Thiorhodovibrio frisius: one gene and its partner. The protein of the gene in region 1 interacts with the protein of each later gene in a pairwise test. Links are inferred from orthologs where the notes say so. Each region holds a gene or a part of one and is shown on either strand. Other genes may lie near its edges.

Region 1 (17,238 bases):
GTATCGCCAACAACGAGCTGCGCCTGAGTCCCAAGAACCCCCGTGGCCTGACCCTGCCGATTGATCTGTTCTTCACCGCCCTGGGGCGGGAGTTCGGCAAATACGCTATCGGTGTGGTGCTCTCCGGCACCGGCTCGGACGGTACCCGAGGTGCCGTGGCCATTAATGATGCCGGCGGTTTTCTGCTGGCCCAGGAGCCTGAAACAGCCAAGTTTGACGGCATGCCGCGCAGTGCCATCGCCACCGGTCTGGTCGATGCCATCCTGCCGCCGGAAGAACTCGGTCCGCGCATTCTCGACCACATCAGCCAGGTTGCGCGCATTAGCATACGCAGCAATCGTGCCACGGTTGGCTACGACAAGGACAATGCGCTCGAAGAGACCATGCATCTGCTCTATCACCAGGGCGGGATCAATTTTCGCGAGTACAAGCCGGCCACCGTGATGCGCCGCATCGAGCGACGCATGCAAGTGCGTCATGTGCCAGATCTGGAAAACTACGCTCGTCTGCTCGACGGCGACCGCACCGAACTCAACGCCCTGCGGCGCGAGTTGCTGATTCCGGTCACCAATTTTTTTCGCGATCCGGAGTCTTTCGAAACCCTGGCGCAGAATGCGATTCACACCATTGTGCAAGAGCGCGGCGAGGCGCAGGCTATCCGTGCCTGGGTGCCGGCTACCTCCACCGGCGAGGAGGCCTACTCCATTGCCATCTTGTTTGCCGAGGCATTCGATCGTTTAAAGCGGTGGCCAAACTTCAAGTTGTTCGCCACGGATGTTGAACAGCACAATGTCGATGTTGGCAGTGCGGGAGTGTTTTCCGAGGCCATTACTGCCGAGGTCTCGCCCGAGCGGCTGGAGCGTTGGTTCTACAAACGCGGCAATCATTTTGTGGTGAAGAACGAAATTCGCCAGAGCATTGTGTTTGCGCGCCACAATCTGCTGGAAGACCCGCCGTTCACCCGCATGGACCTGGTCACCTGCCGTAATCTGCTGATTTATTTCCGCAGCGAGGCGCAGGAACGGGCGTTGCGGCGCATGCAATATGCACTCGCGCCCGGTGGTTTCATGTTCCTGGGCTCGAGCGAGACCCTGGCCGGTCTCCAGTCGGACTTCACCGCTGTTAGTTCCAAGCACAAGATTTACCGCATCCTGCGGCATGTCTCGCTGCCGCTTGATCCGTCGTCTTCATCCCTGGGGCGCTATTCAAACATGGCGGGCAAACCGCGTGCGGTCAACAAGCCGGGCCGTGGCATGACGGATGCTGTGGCCATTGATGCCGGTCAGTCGTTGCTCCTGCGCAGCTATGCACCCAACACCCTGCTGCTGAACTCCAACAACGAGTTGTTGCATGTATTCGGCGACGTCGGTCGTTACCTGCGTTTCAGTGAAGGGGCGGTGTCGCTTGATTTGCCCAAGCTGCTGCCGGCGCAGGTGGCGCCTGTGGCGCAGGCCCTGCTGCACAAGGCAGCCCGGGGCGCCGAGCCGCTGCGCTCTGATGTGCTCAGCCTGAAACTGTCCGATGGCGAGTCCGAACGCTTGCGCCTGGTGGTGCGGCGGGTCGAGATCGAGCAGCGCGAGCCCTATCTGCTGCTATCCTTCGAGCCCATGGCCGCTGAGAGCATTTCCGTGCACAGCCCCGGTGGCATGGAAACCATGGACCTCAATCACGAGACCGCTGATCGAGTCGAGACACTCGAGCGCGAACTGGCGGCGACGCGCGAGAGCTTGCAGGCCACAATCGAGGAACTCGAAACTGCCAACGAGGAACTCCAGGCCACCAATGAAGAACTCATGGCCTCGAACGAAGAACTGCAAAGCTCCAACGAGGAGCTGCAGTCGGTCAACGAGGAACTCTACACCGTCAATGCCGAGAACCAGGAAAAGATCGAAATCCTCAACCGGCTAAATGCCGATCTCGACGGTATGGCCAAGGCTGCGGCCATTGCCACAGTCTTTGTCGACTCCGATTTGCGTCTGACGCGCTTCACTCCCGAGGCCACGGGGCTGTTTAAGATTCGCGATGGCGATCTTGGCCGCAACATCGATGATTTTAGCAATTTGCTCAATTATCCAAACTTTATCGAAGAGTTGCGCAATACCATTCAAAGCGGTGAGATGCTGCAGCGCGAGATTACTGCGAGTAACGGGCGCGTTTATTTAGTGCGGGTGCTGCCCTATGCGGTGCGTCGCGGCGATGCGCGCGGCGCGGTGGCGACCTTCATTGATGTCACGACACTGCACGACATCAAGCATTTGCAGGCGGTACTGAATTCCCTGCCCGAGAGTGTCGCAGTGCTCGATTCGCATGGTGAAATCACCATGGTGAACGATGCGTGGCGGAAATTCGCGCACCACACCGGCGATCAGGATCTGCAACAACATGGTGTCGGAGTAAATTATCTCGATATGTGCGAGTCTCCGGACGCAAGCCCGGACGCAAACCCGGATGAGATCAAGGACGGGAGCAAGAAGGAGCAGGTCGCGCTGGCGGCGAGATCGGGCATCGAAGCGGTGCTGTCAGGAGCAAAGAGCGGCTTTTCGATGGAGTACCCGTGTTGCCTGGACGAGCGCGAACATCGCCTTGTGATGCACGTTGCGCCGATTCGTCATCCTGCAGGGGGCTTGATTATTAGCCATGTCGATCTGACGCAATCCTTGCAGGATGGTGACAACCTTGGTGCAGAGGGTGACGAAAGCTGAGGGTCTATCAGTTAAACCACGAGTGCCGTGTCAACACGATTGCGACCGTGCGTTTTTGAGGAGCATTCGCTTCCGAGGCGATGAATGAATCAATTCGATCAAAAGTTCCCGCTCAAGGATGAGGATAACAATGTCACGCAGGCGCAGGATGTGCGCGAACAAGCGCTCCAAGCACTGCGCGACGGACGCTACGATCTGGCCGAGGAGGTGCTTGCCCGGGGCGAGTTAAATCTCGAAACCGTTGTGGAGAATCTTCGCATTTATCATGCGGAGCTGCTGATCCAGAACGAAGAGCTGCGCCGCAGCGAAAGTGGGCGCGAGGAAGCCCTGGCGCGCTTCACCACCTTTTTCAATTCGCTGCCGATCGCCGAGCTGATCGTTGATGCGCAAGGGTTGATTATGGACGCTAACCCGGAAGCCAGCCGGGTGTTCGCGCTCAAGCCGACACACTTGCATCAGCACTTTTTTGTGCGGCTGGTGGATGAAAAAGACCGCGGCCAGGTGATTCAGGCCTGGTCCCGTCTCGACACCGATCAGACCGTTGTGCTCCATGCGTTGCGCTTTCTCAGCGACGGCGATCACTTTTTTGTTGGCGATCTGCATGTTGCGCGACTGAGTTTCGAGCGTGACAGCCGTCGGAGGTTCCTGTGTGCGGTGATTGATCGCACCGAAGAAGAAAAACACCGCGCTGATCTCGGCGTGGCTTACCAAAGTTTGCGCGATAGCGAGGAGCGCTATCGGGTGCTGGCCGAGTTTAGCCCGGACTGGGAATATTGGTCCTCGGCCGATGGCGATTTCCTCTATATATCGCCTGCCTGTGAAGGGATCACGGGTTTTCCGGCGGAAGATTTCCTTGAAGACCGACATTTGATCGAGCGCCTGATTCACGAGGATGACCGTGAGCTGTGGCGAGAACATTTCAACCGTGAGTGCGGTATCCCCATCAGTGGCCCGCAGAAGCTGGAGCTTCGGCTGTTCGACCGCAATGGCAAGCTGCACTGGATTGAACATGTGTGCACGCCCGTTTCGGGTGCGGATGGGCGTGACCTCGGGCGTCGCGGTGTGAATCGGGACATTACCGAACGCAAGCTGGCCGAGGAGGCGCGGGCGCGCGGCGAGGCGTTGCTGCGCGCGACCGGGCGCATGGCGCGGGTGGGTGGCTGGGAGCTGGATGCGGCAACTGGCCAGATTATCTGGACGGATTCGACCCGGGATATTCATGAAGTCAGTGAGACGTTCTCACCCAGTCTGGCGCAGGCCATCGGCTTTTTTCATCCGCACGATCGCGACAGCGTGCACCAGGCCATTGAGCGCGCGTTGCGCGAGGGTGTGGAGTTCGCGCTCGAAGTCCGGCTGACTACCGCCAGGGGGCAGGCCCTGTGGGTGAAGATCGCGGGCGATCCGGTGTACCGGGATGGTGAAGGCAAGGGCGGAATCCTTAAGCTGATCGGCTCGCTACAGGATATTACTGAGCGGATCGATGCTGACAATGCCCTGCGGGAGCATGAGCTTCAGTATCGGGCGCTGTTCGAGTCGGCGAGTGAGGGCATGAGCCTGTTGGCCGAGGGGCGCTTTATCAAATTCAATCAAGCCGCCCTGCGCATGCTCGGATATCAGGATGAGTCCGCGCTCATTGGCACGAGGCCGTGGGAGATTTCGCCCGCGACCCAACCGGATGGCGAGACATCGATCACCAAGGCCAAGGCGCTGGTGGAGCAGGCGCTTGAGAGCGGATCTGCGCATACCTATTGGGATCATCAGCGAGCGGATGGTGGCGCGATCACGGTCGAGCTCAATCTCAGCCGGATCGAGCTACAGGGAAAGCCGGCGATCTTGGCTGCCTGGCGCGATATGACCGACGAGCGGGCCGCGCGCGAACGCGAAGTGCGCACGCAGACCGTGTTTGAAAAGACTTCCGAAGGGATCGTCTTCACCGACGCCGAAACCCGCATCCTGATGGTGAATCAGGCATTTAGCGAGATTACCGGCTACAGCGAGGACGAAGTGCTGGGCAAGACGCCACAGATGCTGCGTTCAGGCCGCCATGATGATGCCTTCTATAAGGCCATGTGGACGTCGATCGAGGAAACCGGCTCCTGGCGTGGTGAGTTTTGGAACCGACGCAAGAGCGGGGAGGTTTATCCGCAGCAGTCGACCATCAGCGCAATGCATAACGATGCCGGCGAGTTGACCGGCTACATCGGCGTTTTTGGTGATCTGAGCAGCCTGCGCCGCTCGGAGGAGGCGCTCTACCGCCTTGCCCATCACGACATTCTGACAGGTCTGCCAAATCGCGCTCTGCTGCGCGCGAGCCTGGAACAGTCCCTGGCGCGCGCGCGTCGCAGCAAGAAATTGCTGGCACTGCTGTATCTCGATCTTGATCTGTTCAAGAACGTGAACGAAACCCTGGGCCATCCGGTCGGCGATCAGCTGCTGCAGCAGGTCGCGACGGCGATGCAGAAAGCGATTGGCGACAGCTGTCTGATCGCCCGCGTCGGCGGCGACGAGTTCATGGTGGTGGCCGAGGATCTGGCCGAACCCAGCGTCGCGGGGCGACTGGCGGCGCGTATTTTGAACTGTTTTGCCGAACCTTTCAGTGCTGATGATCGCGAGCTGTTCATCACCGCAAGTATCGGTATCAGTTTGTTTCCAGCCGACGGTGACGACATCGACGAGCTACAGAGCCACGCCGATCTGGCCATGTACCAGGCCAAGGAGCATGGCCGCAATACCTACCGCTTCTTCGAGGCCACCATGACCTCGGGGGTCAGCGACCGCCTGCGGCTCGAAAGTGCCCTGCGCGGCGCCCTGGCGCGCGATCAACTCTGGCTCGCCTACCAGCCGCAGATCGCACTCGAGGATGAAACCCTGGTCGGGGTGGAAGCGCTGCTGCGCTGGCAGCATCCGGAGCTCGGTTTGATCTCACCCGGCGTGTTCATCCCCATTGCCGAGGAAACCGGACTGATTCGCGAGATTGGCGACTGGGTGCTGGAGCAGGGAGTGCGCCAACTCGCGCAATGGGACCGGGACGGCATCAAGGTGCCGCGCCTTGCCATCAATCTGGCGATGCCGCAGATGGAGAGTCCTGAGCTGGTGGCCCAGGTCCGCGGGGTGCTCGAGCGCACTGGTGTCAGCGCCAACCGCATCGAGCTCGAAGTGACCGAGTCCATGCTGATGCGCAACATCGATCAAGTGCGGGCAAATCTCGAAGCGCTGCGTGAGATGGGTGTGTATCTGGCTATCGACGACTTTGGCTCTGGGTACTCCTCGTTGCGCTATCTCAAGCGTCTGCCCATCCACCGGCTGAAGATCGATCGCAGCTTTGTCGAGCAACTCACGCAGGACCCCAATGACGACGCCATTGTGCGCGCGGTGATTGTTCTGGGCCGCAGCCTCGGCCTGGCGGTGCTGGCGGAGGGGGTGGAAACCCGCGCACAGGCAGACTTCCTTGCAGCAGAAGGCTGTCATGAGGTGCAGGGTTTTCTGTTCGGGCGACCGGTGCCGCCGGAGGAGATCAGCGCGCGCTTGCGGGCATGAATCCCTCTGAGAGCATCCCGGTTCGCGGCCCCAGGGTCCCTGAGCTGCTGCGCTCGGCGCGTCTGCTCGGGCCGCTGATGACAGTGCCGGGGGTGCTCTTTGTTGCTGTTTTGGCGCTAATCCTGCATTGGCTTCGTTTCCCGCCCGCAGCCGGTGTCTGGCTGTTTGTGGCGCTGGCCGCACTTGGCGTGGCGCTGCTTGCCGCGCTTGTGGTGGGGCAGCGGTTGTATGCGCAGTTGCTGCGCCCGCTCGCGCATCTGGAGGAATCAGTCGCGCGCGTGTGCCAGGGCGAACCTGGGGCGAGTGAATCCCTGCGCTACGCCGGGGTGCTGGGGAAAATGGCGCGTGATATCGGCAGTCTGAATGCCGAGCTGACCGACTTGTACGAAGACATGGACGCGCGCGTCGCACGCCAAACCACAAGGCTTGCGCAGAAAACCGCCTCGCTCAAAATTCTCTACGATGTCGCCGCTGGTATCACTACGGCTGACAGTCTCGAGGAAATGCTGCTGCGCTTTTTGCGCGTACTGAAAGAGATGGTCAATGGTCGCGCCGCCACCGTGCGGCTGTTGATGCCGGATGGTCAGCAGCGTCTGATCGGTTCCATCGGTCTGGATAACGACCTCATCGCTAGCACGGACAAATCCCCTGTCGATCTGTGCCTGTGCGGCACGGTGCTAATCCCCGGCGAGATTCTGTGTGACCATGATGCCCGCTATTGCTCGCGCATTTATGGTCGGCGAATGTTCGGCAGCGATGAGATTGAAGTGGTGACAGTGCCGCTCAAGCATCACGATGAACTCTTTGGTGCCTACAGCATTTTTGTCGATCGTCCGGGCGTGTCCGTACGTGAGGATATTCTGGAATTGCTGCGGACCATCGGTCAGCACATCGGCGTGGCTATCGCCAAGCATCGCTCGGATGAGGAAGCGCGGCGGCTGTCGATTGTCGAGGAACGCAGCACCCTGGCGCACGAGCTGCACGATTCCCTGGCGCAGACGCTGGCCAGCTTGCGGCTAAAGGTGCGCATGCTCCAGGATGCTTTGGTCGATACCGAATTGCCAAGCGATGCGCGAGTCGATCTCAACCGCCTGCGCAATGGCATCGACGAGGCTCATGGCGAATTGCGTGAACTCCTCGGCAGCTTTCGTGCGCCACTGGATCGTCGTGGTCTGCTGCCGGCACTGGAACATCTGGCCCAGCGTTTTCGCCAGGAGACCAATATCCCGACCTTCTTCCAGGCGAGTTGCCGTCACCTCGAACTCTCTGCGGCCGAGGAATTACATATTCTGCGCATCGCACAGGAGGCCCTCAATAACGTGCGTAAGCACGCCGATGCGCAGACGGTTCGGCTGCTGCTGATGCAGGAGTCAGATGGCCGCGCCGCGCTGCTGGTGGAGGACGATGGCGTAGGTTTTGCGCAGCCGGAGCATCAGGGCGCGCCGGGCGAACATATCGGGCTGTCCATTCTTGAAGAACGCGCCCGGCGCATCGGTGCCGATCTGAGCATCGAGACCGAGCCGGGGGAGGGTACCCGGGTGGAACTGCGCTTCGGTGCGGGTAAAGTCGGTACTGAAAATCATAGCGCCCCGGCGCGGCGGGCTGCCTGATGCGGGTGCTGCTGATCGATGACCATGCGCTCTTTCGCGTCGGCCTGCTGGAGTTGCTTGAGCGCCGTGGCATTGAGGTCATAGACGCAGTCGGCGACTGGGAAGTCGGCCTGCGCCTGGCGCGCGATTGCGGTCCGGACGTGGTGCTGCTCGATCTGCGCATGCCGGTGATGGGCGGGATCGATGTGCTTAAGCGCATGCGCGCCGAGGGCATTGAACGGCGCGTGGCCATGCTGACCACCAGTACCGATGAGCGCGACCTGATCGGCTCTCTTCAAGCGGGAGCCAACGGCTATCTGCTAAAGGACATGGAACCGGACGAGTTGGTCGCCGCATTGCGCGATATCCTTGCCGGCGAAACTGTGGTGGCGAAAGAATTAACCGGCGTGCTGGCGCGCGCGGTGCGCGATGAGAACACCACGCCGGTGAAAGAACCGCGCTTTTCCGATCTGACCCCACGCGAGATGGAAATTCTCTGCCAGCTTGCGGCCGGGCTCAGCAACAAAGCCATCGCGCGCGAACTTGGCATCAGCGACGGCACCGTGAAGCTGCATGTTAAAGCCATTCTGCGCAAGCTCGAGGTGCGCTCGCGGGTCGAGGCGGCGGTGATCGCGGTGGAACGTGGCCTGTGTGCAGAGACCTCGTCAAAGCCGGGTGCTGATGCAATTGCCGGTCTTTCCCGCAGTCATAGCTGAAGCAATCATTAATGAACACCTATTTGGACGATGAAAAAATTTATTGAACTCATTCAGCACTGTCTGACCGACGTGCGCGAGATCATGCCCTGGGATCTCGAAGAACGATTGCAGGAAAATCCGCAGATGCTGATTCTCGACGTGCGCGAGCCGGATGAATTCGACGCCATGCACATTGTCGGCTCCATCCATGTGCCGCGCGGCATTCTGGAGTCGGCCTGCGAATGGGACTATGAGGAGACGGTGCCCGAGTTGGTGCAGGCGCGTGATCGGGAAATCGTGGTGGTGTGCCGCTCTGGAAATCGCAGCGTGCTGGCGGCCCACTCGATGCAAGTGCTGGGTTACACCAATGTGGTCTCGCTACAGACCGGCCTGAGCGGGTGGAAAGACTATGAGCAGCCGCTGGTGAATGGCGCCGGCGAGGATGTCGACCTCGATGACGCCGATGTGTATTTTACACCCCGGGTGCGCCCGGAGCAGCTCAAGCCGCGTTCGGGCAACTGATGGCTAGCCAAGATACTGCTAGCCGAGATACTGCTAGCCGAGATACTTTAGCGCAGCGGTATTGAAGGGCGCGGGCCTGATGCCAAGCCGGCTGAAGCCGTCCTCAGTGCAGCAGTTACCGACGACCAGCATTTTGAGCTGATCGCGGGTCACAGGAAACCACTGAAAGCGCTCCATCACGGCGGCTATCGGGGCAATTAGCATGACCGGTGCCGGCAGCATGGTCTTCTTCTTGCCGCTTGCCGCAGCGATGGTGGTCAGTATCTCCTTCCAACTCACCTCGCTCGGGCCGCAGAGCGCATAGGTCTGCCCGATGGTGTCAGCGCCTGTGAGCGCGGTGGCGAAGGCTGCGGCCACATCCTCTACCCAAACCGGCCCGAGCTTGAACTGCCCGGCCTTGAGCGGCAGCAGGCCCTGGTAAAATAGCGGCGCCGGAACCGGGCCGTCGATCAGTTCGGCCTTGAGCTGGCTGCAGAACTCCATGCGCCCATTGGGTTCGCCGAAGATCACCGAGGGGCGGAAAATGCTCCACTCGAGCCCGGAGTCTTTGAGCGCAGCCTCGGCTTGGAGCTTGGTGCGTTGATAAGGTGTCTCGCCAGCATCAATCCCATTGGCGCTCATCAGCAGGAAACGCGCGACGCCTGCCGCTTTTGCGGCGGCGATGCTGCGCTCGACTCCCTGGAACTGTAGCAGTTCGAAGGTGATGCCCGCAGCTGCGTTCTCGCGCAGCAGGCCAACCAGATAGATCACTGCATCGCTCCCCGCGATGCAGCTGCGCAGGCTGTCGGGGTCTTCAAGCCGGCCTTCAATCCGGGTGCATTGGGGGTGTTCGGGCGCCTTCGCGCCGCTGCCCGGGCGCACCAGCAGCCTCAGATGATGGCCGTCCGCCAGTAGTCGATCAACAACCGCCTGGCCGACAAAGCCAGTACCGCCGATGATGGAAATATTCATGGATGAAGCTCCGAAGCCGCGATGGATAGGGCAGAAATGCCGTCAGTCGATTGGCGATTCAAGTGATGGCTGAACTGGCGAGCGTTGGTCGGTATACCTGATCCTGTTCTGCCTCGTTAGAATCGAGCCTACTGGCAGAAGCATCTGCTCGGCGCGGGTAACTTCGTGACCGGGCCGCTGATGGTAGATTGGGGTGCAAAAAATGGAAATTCGCCTTTTGGTGAACTTTGATGCAAAATGCCGGGTCGGAATAGGCGGCATGGGCCGCTTTTCCGTCTTAAGGCAAGCCCTGGGGCCTGGTTGCCCCAACGGCCCATGAAATTTTGTCGCGCACCGGCGCGACTTCAAGTCTACAGCTAGTTTAGGAGATGACAAATGTCCGATAAGCCAATGAATCAAAGCCGTCGTGATGCTGTCAAGGTGGTTCTCGGTGGTCTCGCGACCGTTCCGTTGATGAACCTCGTCGGCATGGCGGCCGCGCAGGCCGAGGAATTGCCGCATCTTGATCCGGCCACCAATCAAATGGCGGCCCAGCTGAAGTACGTTGAGGATGCCACCGCAGCGACGGAGCGCAAGACGGACGCGGATCACTGCGCCAATTGCATGTTCCAGATGCCGGAAAGTGCTGATGCATACATTCCCTGCACCTTGTTCACTGGGTTCTCCGTGAACCGGAATGGCTGGTGCTCCTCGTATTCTCCTAGGCCGGCCGCTTCCTGATCCGTCTCGCGGATCTTTGGCTGAGAAGCGCGGGCGGCATCCTCTACCGATACCGCCCGCGTCTATGCGTGCCGGAAAATGCCGTTTCTGGCGTTTGGTTTGCCTTCAAGCCCTTATTCGCCTAACTGCGAGTTCCCAACCCGCTTTTTGAACTGCCAGCTGCGGACATCTGGCCTCTGCTAGTTTGTTTCCCGTTTGACTGGGCACGCAGATCGCAGCGGCCTGTGCGTGATGCAATGCCGTGCTCGCGGCATGCGTCTGATCTGTGTCATCCGTTTTTCTTTCCGTGACAGGCTCCAAAATGACAACCGCAACCTATGCCGCAGGTGCACCGGAGAAGCGCCACCTGCTGCTTCGTGCGCTGATTTGGGCCATCATCGGCGTCATTTACGCGCCGCTGTTCGTGGCACTCCAAGACCTTTTTCTCCTGACGAATCTTGGCCCCTGGGCCTTGGTGCCTGCTGCGGCCCTTGCGGGTGGCGCGGGTGCCATGCTCTACGGTGCGCGCCAGGTGGCCATTGCCGCGAGCCTAGTCGGGGTGTCGACCGGGTCGATAATATTGCTGATTCCTGGCGCTGCCACGGAACTTTGGCAGCCGGCGCTGGCTGGACTGGTGGCCGGCGTTGTTGGCGGTTTGTTTGTGAGTTTTCCCAGTATTTGTACTTCTCATGTGGTGGCAAAGGCGGTGACAGGCATCGTCTCGGGGGCCTTGTGCGGCGCTTTGCTGGCGTTGGCGGCACCCTATGTTCCTTTGGTGCGGTTCGAGATTGTCACCGTGGCATTTTTGGTCTCGGTCAATGGTGTTCTCTATGTCGTGACCATTCAGCCCTGGGTTCGCCTACTGGCCCGGATTGACGCAGTAGACAATCGCTGGAAAGAGGCATTGGTGATCGGTGTGGTTTCCATGCTCACCGCCGCGAGCGTTTGGATTGTGTCAAAGTCGATCGCGGGCGATGTGTCGAGCCCAATGGCCATGGCGCTGATGGCCTTGCCGGACCGGTTGCCGGGTACGCTAATGGCGGGCGCTGTCGCCGGCGCCATCACGGGCGGGCTGCTCGAGATTTTCCGTTTTCGCTGGGTCTTTGACGTTTAGCGCGATGACGGGTCAGGGTTTTTCCTTAGCTTGCGCCGCCCGGCGTGGTTGAGGGATCAATCACCGCTTTCTTGGAGGGTCGGTTCAAGCACAATGGCGGTGCGAAGCAAAAGCAGCCAGCGCTGGCTTGAGCGCCAGCGTCGTGACCCCTATGTCAAGCAGGCGCAATCCGAGGGTTATCGCTCGCGGGCTGCCTATAAGTTCCTGGAAATCGACGCGAAAGACCGGCTGCTGCGCCCGGGAATGCGGGTGCTTGACCTGGGCGCTGCCCCAGGCGGCTGGTCACAGGTTCTGGCGGCTGGTGTTGGGAGTCGTGGGCAGGTGATTGCACTTGACCTGTTGCCGATGGACCCTGTGCCGGGCGTGGTTTTTATTCAGGGGGATTTCACCGAGGATGAGCCCCTGGAACGGATCCATGCGGCTCTGAATGGAGAATTTGTTGACCTTGTGCTTTCCGACATGGCCCCAAATATCTCGGGAATGCGGGCGGTGGATCAACCGCGCTCAGTGCATCTTTGCGAGTTGGCACTGGACTTGGCAACCAGAGTGCTGCAATCTGGCGGTCATCTGGTGATCAAGGCGTTTCATGGCGAAGGGTTTGACCAACTGGTGCGCGAATTGCGACGCTGTTTCGAGCGGGTCGTCACGCGCAAGCCAGACGCCTCGCGGGCCAACAGCCGTGAAACCTATCTGGTTGCCACGGGTTTTCGCTCAGCATGCCGATCGCCGGTTCGGGGTTGATTCCCTAAGGGTCATCAAGCGAATTCTCCGGCAGCTGATATCATCGATGAGGTGTGAAGCCTCGGCGATGAGGTGTGAAGCTCTGGATAGCGGGCTGACGGGTCGGGCTGATCGACGACGGGTCGGGCTGATCGACGACGGGTCGGGCTGATCGACAAGGTGTCCGGCAATGCTGGACAAATTTTGGAGAGACTGTGTCTGTGAGTGATATGGCAAAGAATCTGCTTCTGTGGGTGGTCATCGCGATTGTGCTGATGTCCGTCTTTAATAATTTCACAACGGCTCCAAGCACGCCGCGGACCATGGCCTACTCGGATTTTCTCGAGCAGGTGCAGCAGGGTCAGGTCAAGGAGGTGGTGGTGACGGGGCGCACCATTGAAGGTGTGGGTGTCGATGGCCACAAGTTCACCACCTACAGCCCGGGCGACGATGGTTTGGTGGGCGACCTGCTTAACAACAATGTTGAGATCAAAGCCGCGCCACCCGAGAAGCAGTCGCTGTTGATGCAGATACTGATCAACTGGTTCCCGCTGTTTATACTGATCGGCCTGTGGATTTTCTTCATGCGCCAGATGCAGGGCGGCGCCGGCGGGCGCGGTGCCATGTCCTTTGGCAAGAGCAAGGCGCGCATGTTGAGCGAGGACCAGGTTAAGGTCACTTTTGCTGATGTGGCCGGAGCCGAGGAAGCCAAAGACGAAGTCGTCGAGGTGGTCGATTTCCTCAAAGACCCATCCAAGTTCCAGAAACTCGGTGGCAAGATTCCCAAAGGCGTGCTCATGGTCGGCCCGCCTGGCACCGGTAAAACGCTGCTTGCGCGCGCGATTGCCGGTGAGGCCAAGGTCCCTTTCTTCACCATCTCAGGTTCGGACTTTGTCGAGATGTTCGTCGGCGTCGGTGCCTCGCGCGTGCGCGATATGTTCGAACAGGCCAAAAAGCACGCGCCCTGCATTATTTTTATCGATGAGATCGACGCCGTCGGTCGTCATCGCGGTGCCGGCCTTGGCGGCGGCCATGACGAGCGCGAGCAGACGCTGAACCAACTGCTGGTGGAGATGGACGGCTTTGAGGGGACCGAAGGCGTCATTGTCATTGCCGCTACCAACAGACCCGATGTGCTCGACCCGGCGCTGCTGCGGCCCGGTCGCTTTGACCGTCAGGTGGTCGTGCCCCTGCCCGATGTGCGCGGACGCGAGCAGATTCTGAAGGTCCACATGCGCAAGGTGCCGACCGCCGAGGATGTGAAGGCGTCCATCCTCGCGCGCGGCACGCCCGGTTTCTCGGGTGCCGATCTGGCCAATCTGGTCAATGAGGCAGCGCTTTTTGCCGCCCGCTCCAACAAGCGCTTGGTGGATATGCAGGACCTTGAAAAGGCGAAGGACAAGATCATGATGGGCGCCGAGCGGCGCTCCATGGTGATGTCTGATGATGAGAAGAAGCTCACTGCTTATCATGAGTCTGGCCACGCCATCGTCGGGCGCTTGGTGCCCCAGCATGATCCGGTGCACAAAGTCAGCATCATTCCGCGCGGACGGGCGCTGGGCGTGACGCTGTTTTTGCCCGAGGATGACCGCTTTAGCTACAGCAAGCAGCGGCTTGAGAGTCAAATCTCCAGTCTGTTCGGCGGGCGCATTGCCGAGGAACTGATCTTCGGACCGGAGATGGTCACCACGGGCGCATCAAACGACATCCAGCGTGCCACTGAGCTGGCGCGCAACATGGTCACCCGCTGGGGCCTGTCGGACAGGCTCGGCCCGCTGGCCTACGGTGAGGACGAGCAGGAAGTTTTTCTCGGCCACTCGGTCACTCAGCACAAGTCGGTGTCCGATGAGACCTCGCACGTGATCGACGAAGAAGTGCGCAGTTTCATTGATCGCAACTATGAGCGCGCCAAGAACCTGCTGAATGAGAACATGGAGAAGCTCCACAACATGGCCGCCGCGCTGATCAAGTACGAGACCATTGACCTGGAGCAGATCAACGACATCATGGAAGGCCGTCCGCCGCGCCCGCCCAAGGATTGGGACAAGGAAGATGCGCAGCATCCACCCGGCGGCAGTGCCGATGCTCCGGTGACTTCGGACGAGGATGGTAAGCCCGTCAGCGGCATTGGTCCAATCGGCGGTCCCGCAGGCGAGCATTGACGCTCGATCTCACTCAGCCCTCTGTCATGGGCGTGCTCAATGTCACGCCCGATTCCTTCTCTGATGGCGGGCGCTACGCCCAGATAGATGCCGCCTGCGCGCACGCGCAGGCTATGACCGAGGCCGGGGCGAAAATCATCGATATCGGCGGCGAGTCAACCCGGCCCGGCGCTGCCGTTGTCGCCGCGGCCGAGCAGCTTGATCGCGTCATCCCGGTAATTGAACGCATCGCGCCCACCCTGGGCGCGGTGATTTCTATCGACACCTCCGATCCTGTTGTGATGCGCGAGGCCGTCGGTGCTGGTGCCGGCATCATTAACGACATTCGCGCCCTGCGCGAGCCTGGTGCCATGGCCACGGCCGTCGAGTTGCAAGTCCCTGTCGTGCTGATGCACATGCGCGGCGACCCCGCGACCATGCAGCAGAACCCGGATTACGACGATGTGGTGGCCGAGGTGGCGGGATTTTTGCGCGCGCGGCTGAAGGCTGCTGAAGATGCTGGCATGGCGAGGGATAATCTTCTGATCGACCCCGGATTTGGTTTCGGCAAGCGCTTGGAGCATAATTTGGCGCTTTTGGCGGGGCTTAACTCCTTGCTTGCACTAGGCGCGCCGGTGCTGGTTGGGCTGTCGCGCAAGTCCATGCTGGGCGCCCTGACCGGTGCCGAGCTGGGCGAGCGTATGCCAGCGGGGCTCGCGGCAGCCGTCATGGCGGTGGAGCGCGGGGCCGCCATTGTGCGCACCCATGATGTCGCAGCGACTGTGCAAGCGCTCAAGCTGGTACAGGCTGTGCGGCTGGCTGGAAAGCCGTGATCGCGGGTTATTGTCTTTGATCTGCGGGCCCCCGTTACAGATTCACCAACAGGCTTCAATCTCGACCCAAACGCATGCGAAAGTATTTCGGAACCGATGGTATTCGCGGTCGCGTAGGCGACCCCAGCGTCAGCCCGGATTTTGTGCTCAAACTGGGCTGGGCTGCCGGACGCGTTTTAGCACGCCATGGCAACGGCCGCAAGGTGCTGATCGGCAAGGACACGCGAATTTCTGGCTATATGTTTGAGTCCGCCCTAGAGGCGGGGCTGGTGGCGGCGGGGTTGGATATCCGGCTGCTTGGACCGATGCCAACGCCGGGCGTGGCCTATTTGACCCGTACCCTGCGTGCCTTGGCGGGCATTGTCATCACCGCGTCCCACAATCCGTATGAGGACAATGGCATTAAGTTTTTCTCCGGCGCTGGGGATAAGCTGCCCGATGACACCGAGCTGGCAATCGAGGACGAACTCGAACTCCCGCTCGAGGCGGTCCCGGCGAGCGCGCTTGGCAAAGCCAAGCGGGTCGAGGATGCAAGCGGGCGCTACATCGAGTTCTGCAAGAGTACGGTGCCCTCGTGGTTCTCGTTAAATGGGCTGCGAATTGTGATCGATTGCGCCCATGGCGCTACCTATAATATTGCTCCGTTCGTGTTTGAGGAACTCGGTGGCGAGATTATCAGCCTTGGCGTTGAGCCGGATGGCTTCAATATCAACCGTGCGGTCGGATCATTGCATCCCGAGATTTTGCAGCAGGCGGTCAAGCGCGAGCAAGCCGATCTTGGCATTGCTTTCGATGGTGACGGGGATCGGGTGCTGATGGTAGATGCCGACGGGCGGCTGATCGATGGCGACTTGATGCTTTACCTGATTGCCAAGTCCCGCCAGCAGGCTGGCTGTCTGAAAGGCCCCGTGGTGGGCACCCTGATGAGTAATCTGGCGCTGGAGCAGGCCCTACAGCGACTTGGCATCGACTTCGCCCGCGTCAAGGTCGGTGATCGCTACATCATGGAGCGGCTCAAGGCCGATGATGGCATTCTTGGCGGGGAGCCCTCGGGTCATATTATCTGTCGGGACCGCACCTCGACCGGCGATGGCATTATTGCGGCCTTGCAGGTGTTGGCCGCGCTCGCAGTCTCGGAGCAAAGCCTGGCTGAGGCCGCGAGCGCGGTGGCACAGTATCCGCAGGTGTTGATCAATCTGCGCCTGGAGCGCCGGGTGGATGTCATGGCGCTGCCTGGTGTGCAGCGTGCGGTGCGTGCAGTGGAGGAGCGCCTGGGCGAACAAGGACGGGTGCTGTTGCGCCCATCCGGTACCGAGCCCGTGGTGCGGGTAATGGTGGAAGGACGCGATAGCGATCAGGTCGAACAGATGGCGGCCGAGCTGGCCGACAGCGTGCGCGAACAAGTGGGTGCCTAAGCTAAGCCGGGCGAAGGTCGACCCACTGAACGGATATACCGAAACTCTTTGGAATTTGGGCTCGTTCTGGGCCGTTACCCGACCTAAAACCGAAAACCATTAGTTTGCGATTGGTATAACCACAATTTTCGGCGGAGCAGACAACCATGGCAACTTCAACCAGCATCCATGGCATGTGGTCATCGCGTTTTGCCTTTATCCTGGCGGCCAGTGGCTCGGCGGTCGGCCTCGGCAATATCTGGCGCTTTCCCTATACCGCCGGCGAGTATGGCGGCGGCGCCTTTGTGCTGGTGTATCTGCTGTGCGTGGGGATGATC
Region 2 (6,087 bases), 810 kb from region 1 along the record:
ACGCCATGCTGGCAGCGGGGTTTGAGGCCGAGGTGGAGTCTTTGCGCGTGCGTGGTGACTTGCATCCCACTTTGCCGTCAATGCGTGCCGTTGGCTATCGGCAAATGTGGCACTATCTTGATGGCGACTATGATTTCGCGCGCATGCGCGAACTCGCCATCACGGCAACGCGGCAACTTGCCAAGCGACAGCTGACCTGGCTGCGCTCGGAAAGCGACTGCCTGTGGTTGCCCGAGGGTGCGCCTTTGCTCGATCAGGCACTGGAAAGGCTGGCCTGCGCTGGCATTGGCGCGAGTTGATGCGAGCGAACTTTTTAGGCTAGTCGGCGGATAGAAGACCGAAGCATGATCTTAGTATGGCGCATATTTTGCTGAGCACCTATGGTCCCAGCCATCCCGAAGAATGAAAAGCCGGCGTTTTTCAAGACTCAAGCCAGAGATCGCAAGCCATGGAGTTGATCAGGCACCGGTGGCTCTGTGATAACGTATCAGCGAAATCCGTTTTTCATAGGTGCAGCGGACATTGCTGACGAAAGCGGACCCAAACAACAATAGAGTATTTCAGTATGTCGAAGGGGCACAGTCTTCAGGACCCATTTTTGAACGCACTGCGCAAAGAGCGCGTGGCGGTTTCGATTTTTCTGGTCAATGGCATCAAGCTCCAGGGGCAGATCGAATCCTTCGATCAGTTCGTGGTCTTGCTCAAAAATAACGTCAGCCAGATGATCTACAAACACGCAATTTCCACCGTGGTGCCCTCGCGCAACGTCAAATGGTCCTATCCAGATGATGACGCCGAGCCGGACGAGTCCGAAGCGGAATGAGGCAACAGCTGCGATGTGGTCGCGATGTTTGAGCGACCGGACGCGGGCGAGCGCGCGCTTTTGGTGCAGCTTGCCATCGGCAGAAAGCTCGACGCCGAGGAGACGACCGAATTCCGCCTCCTTGTCGAGGCGGCCGGGGCGCTTGAGGTGGGCTTGGTCACTGGCACGCGTGATGCCCCCGACCCGCGCTTTTTCGTTGGACAGGGCAAGGCGGCTGAGCTGGCCGAGCAGGTGGCCGCGACTGACGCGGAGCTTGTGATTTTTGATCATGCCCTGAGTCCGGCGCAGGAACGTAACCTGGAGCGCCGATTATCCTGCCGTGTGGTGGATCGCAACGGGTTGATTTTGGATATTTTCGCTCGGCGCGCGCGCTCGTTCGAGGGCAAACTCCAGGTGGAACTGGCGCAACTGCGGCATCTGTCGACTCGCCTGGTGCGCGGCTGGACCCATCTCGAGCGCCAGAAGGGTGGTATCGGCCTGCGCGGGCCGGGTGAAACCCAGCTCGAGACCGACCGGCGCCTGCTCGGCCAGCGCATTGTTGCCTTGAACAAGCGCCTCGAGCGCATTGAGACCCAGCGCGCCCAGGGGCGCCAGGCGCGGGATCGCGCCGAGATCGCCACAGTGTCTCTGGTGGGCTACACCAATGCCGGCAAGTCCACCCTGTTCAATCGCCTGACTGCGGCCGGGGTGTTTCAGGCCGATCAGCTGTTCGCGACTCTGGACCCAACGCTGCGTCGCCTGGAGCTGCCTAATGCACCGGCCGTGGTGGTGGCGGATACGGTCGGATTCATTAGCCAGTTGCCGCACGAGCTGGTCGCGGCCTTCCGCGCGACCTTGCAGGAAACGCGCTCGGCGGCATTGCTGCTGCATGTCATCGACGCCGCTGGCAATGAGCGTGAGCGTTGCGAGCGGGATGTCGAACAGGTGCTGATGGAGATCGGCACCGAGGGCATTGCGCGCCTGCGGGTGATGAACAAAATCGACCAGCTCGCGGACCAGGGGCCGCGAGTGGATCGCGACGCGGCGGGGCAGGTGACGACGGTGTGGCTGTCTGCGCGCACGGGTGATGGCGTGGAGCTTCTCATTGACGCACTGGCCGAGCGTTTTCGCGGCCAGGTTGAAAACTGTCAGCTCGAGCTTAATCCTTCAGAAGGCGCCCTGCGCGCCTGGCTCTATCGCCACGGGCAAATTCTCGCTGAAGAAGCCAGGGCGGATGGCGGCTGGACCATGGCGGTGATGATCGACCGCGAACGCCTGCGCAGAGAGTTGAAGCGTCATGGTCGGCTTCTGGATGCGCGGGCGCCTGCGGCCGGGACAACACTTGAGGCCGCTTGCCAATAAGGTTGTTGTCCGCGAACAAATATGCCGGCTGTCAGTTTGCAGAGGTGACTTTATGCGCCGAGTCAGGCAAGGGGCTGCCCGCCGCGAAGCGGGTAAGCGAAAGCGCTAGGCGGCAGAATTTCCTGTATGGTGAGGCCGCGCATTGTCGCCGGGGCCTGGAATACCTAAAATGCCCGTTTGATGGTCGTGGCGCAGCATGCATCAGCACCTTCTAATTATTAGCCCAGACGGAGACACTATGGCCTGGAATGAGCCGGGAGGCGGAGGCAAAGACCCTTGGGGGTCCCAGCAGGGAAACCAGGGTGGACCGCCCGATCTTGATGAGATCGTGCGCAATTTGCAGGACAAAATGAAAGGCCTGTTCGGTGGCGATTCGGGCGGTTCTGGTGCTGGTGGGGGCTCCGGTGGTGGTTCACCTGTCGGGCCGCTTGGGGCATGGGCCGTCGGCATCGTCATCGGTGTGCTTCTGGTGCTCTGGCTCGCCACCGGCATTTACATCGTCGACCCGGCCGAGCGCGGCGTGGTGCTGCGCTTTGGTGTCTATGAAAGAACCACCCAGCCTGGCCCGCACTGGCACTGGCCCTGGCCGGTTGAGCAGGTCGAAATTGTCAATGTTGACGAGATTTCGTCCTTCAGCCATAAAGCCCTGATGCTGACCCAGGACGAAAACATCGTCGATGTCGAGCTGACTGTGCAGTCGCGCATCGAGGATGCGTCCAATTACCTGTTCCAGGATCAGAATCCCGAGAAAACCCTGCGTGATGTGACCGAGACCGTGGTGCGCAAGACCATCGGTGGCAGCAAGCTCGACTTCATCCTGACTGAGGGCCGCAGCGCCGTGGCGGCGACCATCCGCGAGCGCGTCCAGGCCCTGATCAAAGAGTACAAGACCGGGCTCCTGGTCACCTCTATCAACATGCAGCCAGCCAAGCCACCGGAGCAGGTCAAAGAGGCTTTCGATGACGCCATTAAGGCGCGCGAGGACAAGGAGCGCTCCGAGAACCAGGCCGAGGCTTACTCCAATCAGATTCTGCCGCAGGCACGCGGTGAAGCGGCCCGGGTGATCGCTGATGCCAAGGCTTATCGCGATCAAGTCATTGCCGAGGCCGAGGGTGAGAGTTCGCGCTTCCTGGCGGTGCTGACGGAATATCGCAAGGCACCTGAGGTGATGCGTGAGCGTCTGTATCTGGCTGCAATGGAGGATGTCATCGGCGACAGCCAGAAGGTGCTGATTGATGTTCCCGACAGCAATAGCCTGATGTATCTGCCGCTGGATCAACTGATGAAAAACACGGGCGCAGGTGGTGGCAAGACCTCAACCGGCGACTTGTCGAGCGCCTCGAGTAGCGACACGAGCAGCTCGACGGCCCAACGGCCGATGCGCAATGTGAATCGCGAACGGAGGACCCGCTGATGACGGACCGCATGAAACTCCTCTCGGGCGTCGCCGTCCTGGTGCTTGTCGGGGCGGTCGCCGCTTCGGCCTTTATCGTGTATCAGTGGGAGATCGCGATCAAACTCCGCCTGGGTGAAATCGTCGGGTCGGAATATCAGCCGGGTCTGCACTGGAAGGTGCCGGTGCTGAACAAGGTGATCAAATTCGACGCGCGCATCCGCACGCTTGACTCCCAGCCTGAGCGCTTCCTCACCATCGAGAAGAAAGACGTGATCGTCGATTCTTACGCCAAATGGCGCATCAATAATGCGGCGCAGTTTTTCCGCTCCACCGGCGGCGACAGCGCCCGCGCCGCGCGCCTGCTGGCCGAGCGCATTAACACCAGCCTGCGTGACGAGTTTGGCCGACGCACCATTCAGGAGGTGGTCTCGGAAGACCGCCTGGAACTGATGCAGGTGCTGACCAGTAAACTCGACACCCAGGCCACAGAGTTGGGCGTCGAGGTGGTTGATGTGCGGGTGAAGAAGATCGACCTGCCACCCGAGGTCAGCGAGTCCGTCTACAACCGCATGCGCGCCGAGCGTGAGCGGGTGGCGAGCGATCTGCGCGCCAAGGGTCACGAGGCCGCTGAGCGCATCCGCGCCGATGCCGACCGCCAGCGCACGGTCACTCTTGCCGATGCCTATAAGGAGTCAGAAGAAACCCGAGGTCTGGGAGATGCCAAGGCGGCGCAGGTCTACGCGGATGCCTTTGAGCAGGACCGCGAGTTCTATGCCTTCTACCGCAGCCTGGATGCCTACCGGAAATCTTTCTTGGGCAAGGACACGACCATGGTGTTGGCGCCAGACTCGGAGTTTTTCCGTTACTTCAACAATCAGCAGGGCGCGGCCGTCTCCCCGGACGGGGCTGGCACTGGCGCGGACAGCCGTCTGCGCGTGCGCTAGATGCGCGCGTGCCGGTATTGGCTGACGCCGGGTCTGGGCTTGGTTTGCGATGTGGCATGATTTCCTGGCGGCGCTGGCTTTGGTGTTCGTCATCGAGGGGATCATGCCCTTCGTGGCGCCCAGGGCTATGCGCCAGATGATGGAAGACGTGGCGCGCCAGACGGATCGCAGTCTGCGTATTGCGGGCCTGCTCAGCATGGCCGGTGGTGTCACGCTGCTCTACTTCGTTCGTTAGCTGACAACTTGCCCCATGATCTCCAATTCCGCACCCTCGGGCCGCTGTCGCCCGCACAGCTCTCGCTGTTTCGTCACCGCACCCTGACCCCGGCAACCAGGCCATGACAATACATCAGGACCGCTGGCTGCTCCCGGCCGGCATTGAGGAAATTCTGCCCCAACAGGCGCGCGACATGGAGCGTCTGCGCCGCTGCCTGCTCGATCTGTTCGATACCTGGGGCTATGATCTGGTGATTCCGCCCTTTATCGATTATCTCGAGAGCCTGCTGACCGGCACCGGGCGCGATCTCGATCTCCAGACCTTCAAGCTGACCGATCAACTCAGCGGGCGTCTGCTCGGCATTCGTGCCGACATGACCCCGCAGGTGGCGCGCATCGATGCGCATCAGTTGCGGCGCGAGGAACCGACACGGCTGTGCTATCTCGGCACTGTGCTGCACACCCGCTCGGACGGCTTTGCCGGTACCCGCAGCCCGATGCAAATCGGTGCTGACATTTACGGCCATGCCGGAGCTGAGAGCGATGTCGAAATTCTCAGGCTGCTTCTGACCACCCTCGAGACCGCCGGGATCAGCTCCGCCTATCTCGATCTCGGGCATGTGGGCATCTTTCGTGGCCTTGCCGAACAAGCGGGGCTGACGCGGGAGCAGGAAATGGCGCTCTTTGGTATCCTACAGCGCAAGGCCAGTACTGAGCTTGATGCGCTGCTTGATGAGGCTGGCGTGCAGCCTGCGGTGGCGGATATGCTGCTGGCGCTGGTCGAGCTGAACGGCGATGATGCGCTCGAGCGCGCCGGTGAGCGGCTGGCGCGGGCGCAGGACTCCGTGCATCGGGCAATCGAGAATCTGCGCCAGATTGCCGGCGCCTTGCATGCCTGGTTACCGCAAGTGCCGGTGCATTTCGATCTCGGCGAGCTGCGCGGTTACACCTACAAAACCGGGGTGGTCTTTGCCGCCTTTGCGCCCGGCTGGGGACTCGAAATCGCGCGCGGCGGGCGTTACGACGCTATTGGGGAGTTTTTTGGCCACGCCCGCCCAGCGGTGGGTTTTAGTACCGATCTCAAAGGTCTGATTGAGCTTGCCGCACCAGCGGCATTGTCGGATCATGCCGCGGCCGTGCTGGCGCCGAACGATCATGACCCTGAGTTGCAGGCACTGATCGGCGAATTGCGGGCATCCGGTCGGCGGGTACTGACCTGGCTGCCCGGACAACATGGCAGCCCGGGTGATCTTGGCTGCGAGCAGCGGATCGACTATTGCGACGGACGCTGGCAGCTGGTCCCTGTGGAGGCTGGCAAGGGCTGATGGGGCGGGGTTGGACATCGCCAGTGACGGCCATTCAGACAA

Evidence for each region.
Region 2: the proteins of ftsH (region 1) and hflC interact in binary tests that used the Escherichia coli proteins (3 or more experiments, as listed by UniProt). The link is inferred for Thiorhodovibrio frisius from one-to-one orthologs.

The regions. Positions count from the first base shown.
Region 1 is NZ_CP121471.1:1,556,840-1,574,077, forward strand. What follows is about bases 12,332-15,228. They hold ftsH (ATP-dependent zinc metalloprotease FtsH), read left to right. Parts: upstream 12,332-12,762; coding sequence 12,763-14,694; downstream 14,695-15,228. Other genes in these bases: Thiofri_RS07295 (RlmE family RNA methyltransferase), read left to right, coding at 12,332-12,553; folP (dihydropteroate synthase), read left to right, coding at 14,691-15,228. In the rest of the region: Thiofri_RS07255 (chemotaxis protein CheB), read left to right, coding at 1-2,702; Thiofri_RS07260 (PAS domain S-box protein), read left to right, coding at 2,787-6,239; Thiofri_RS07265 (histidine kinase), read left to right, coding at 6,236-7,849; Thiofri_RS07270 (response regulator), read left to right, coding at 7,849-8,544; Thiofri_RS07275 (rhodanese-like domain-containing protein), read left to right, coding at 8,575-9,048; Thiofri_RS07280 (NAD(P)H-binding protein), read right to left, coding at 9,082-9,999; Thiofri_RS07285 (high-potential iron-sulfur protein), read left to right, coding at 10,375-10,719; Thiofri_RS07290 (hypothetical protein), read left to right, coding at 11,021-11,812; more of Thiofri_RS07295, read left to right, coding at 11,906-12,331; more of folP, read left to right, coding at 15,229-15,506; glmM (phosphoglucosamine mutase), read left to right, coding at 15,581-16,921; Thiofri_RS07315 (sodium-dependent transporter), read left to right, coding at 17,068-17,238. UniProt on the Escherichia coli protein: Acts as a processive, ATP-dependent zinc metallopeptidase for both cytoplasmic and membrane proteins. Plays a role in the quality control of integral membrane proteins.
Region 2 is NZ_CP121471.1:752,564-758,650, forward strand. The notes cover bases 2,542-5,540. They hold hflC (protease modulator HflC), read left to right. Parts: upstream 2,542-3,577; coding sequence 3,578-4,504; downstream 4,505-5,540. Other genes in these bases: hflK (FtsH protease activity modulator HflK), read left to right, coding at 2,542-3,578; Thiofri_RS03800 (DUF2065 domain-containing protein), read left to right, coding at 4,554-4,739; Thiofri_RS03805 (ATP phosphoribosyltransferase regulatory subunit), read left to right, coding at 4,843-5,540. Also shown: tRNA (adenosine(37)-N6)-dimethylallyltransferase MiaA, read left to right, coding at 1-299; RNA chaperone Hfq, read left to right, coding at 566-823; ribosome rescue GTPase HflX, read left to right, coding at 848-2,164; more of hflK, read left to right, coding at 2,403-2,541; more of Thiofri_RS03805, read left to right, coding at 5,541-6,045.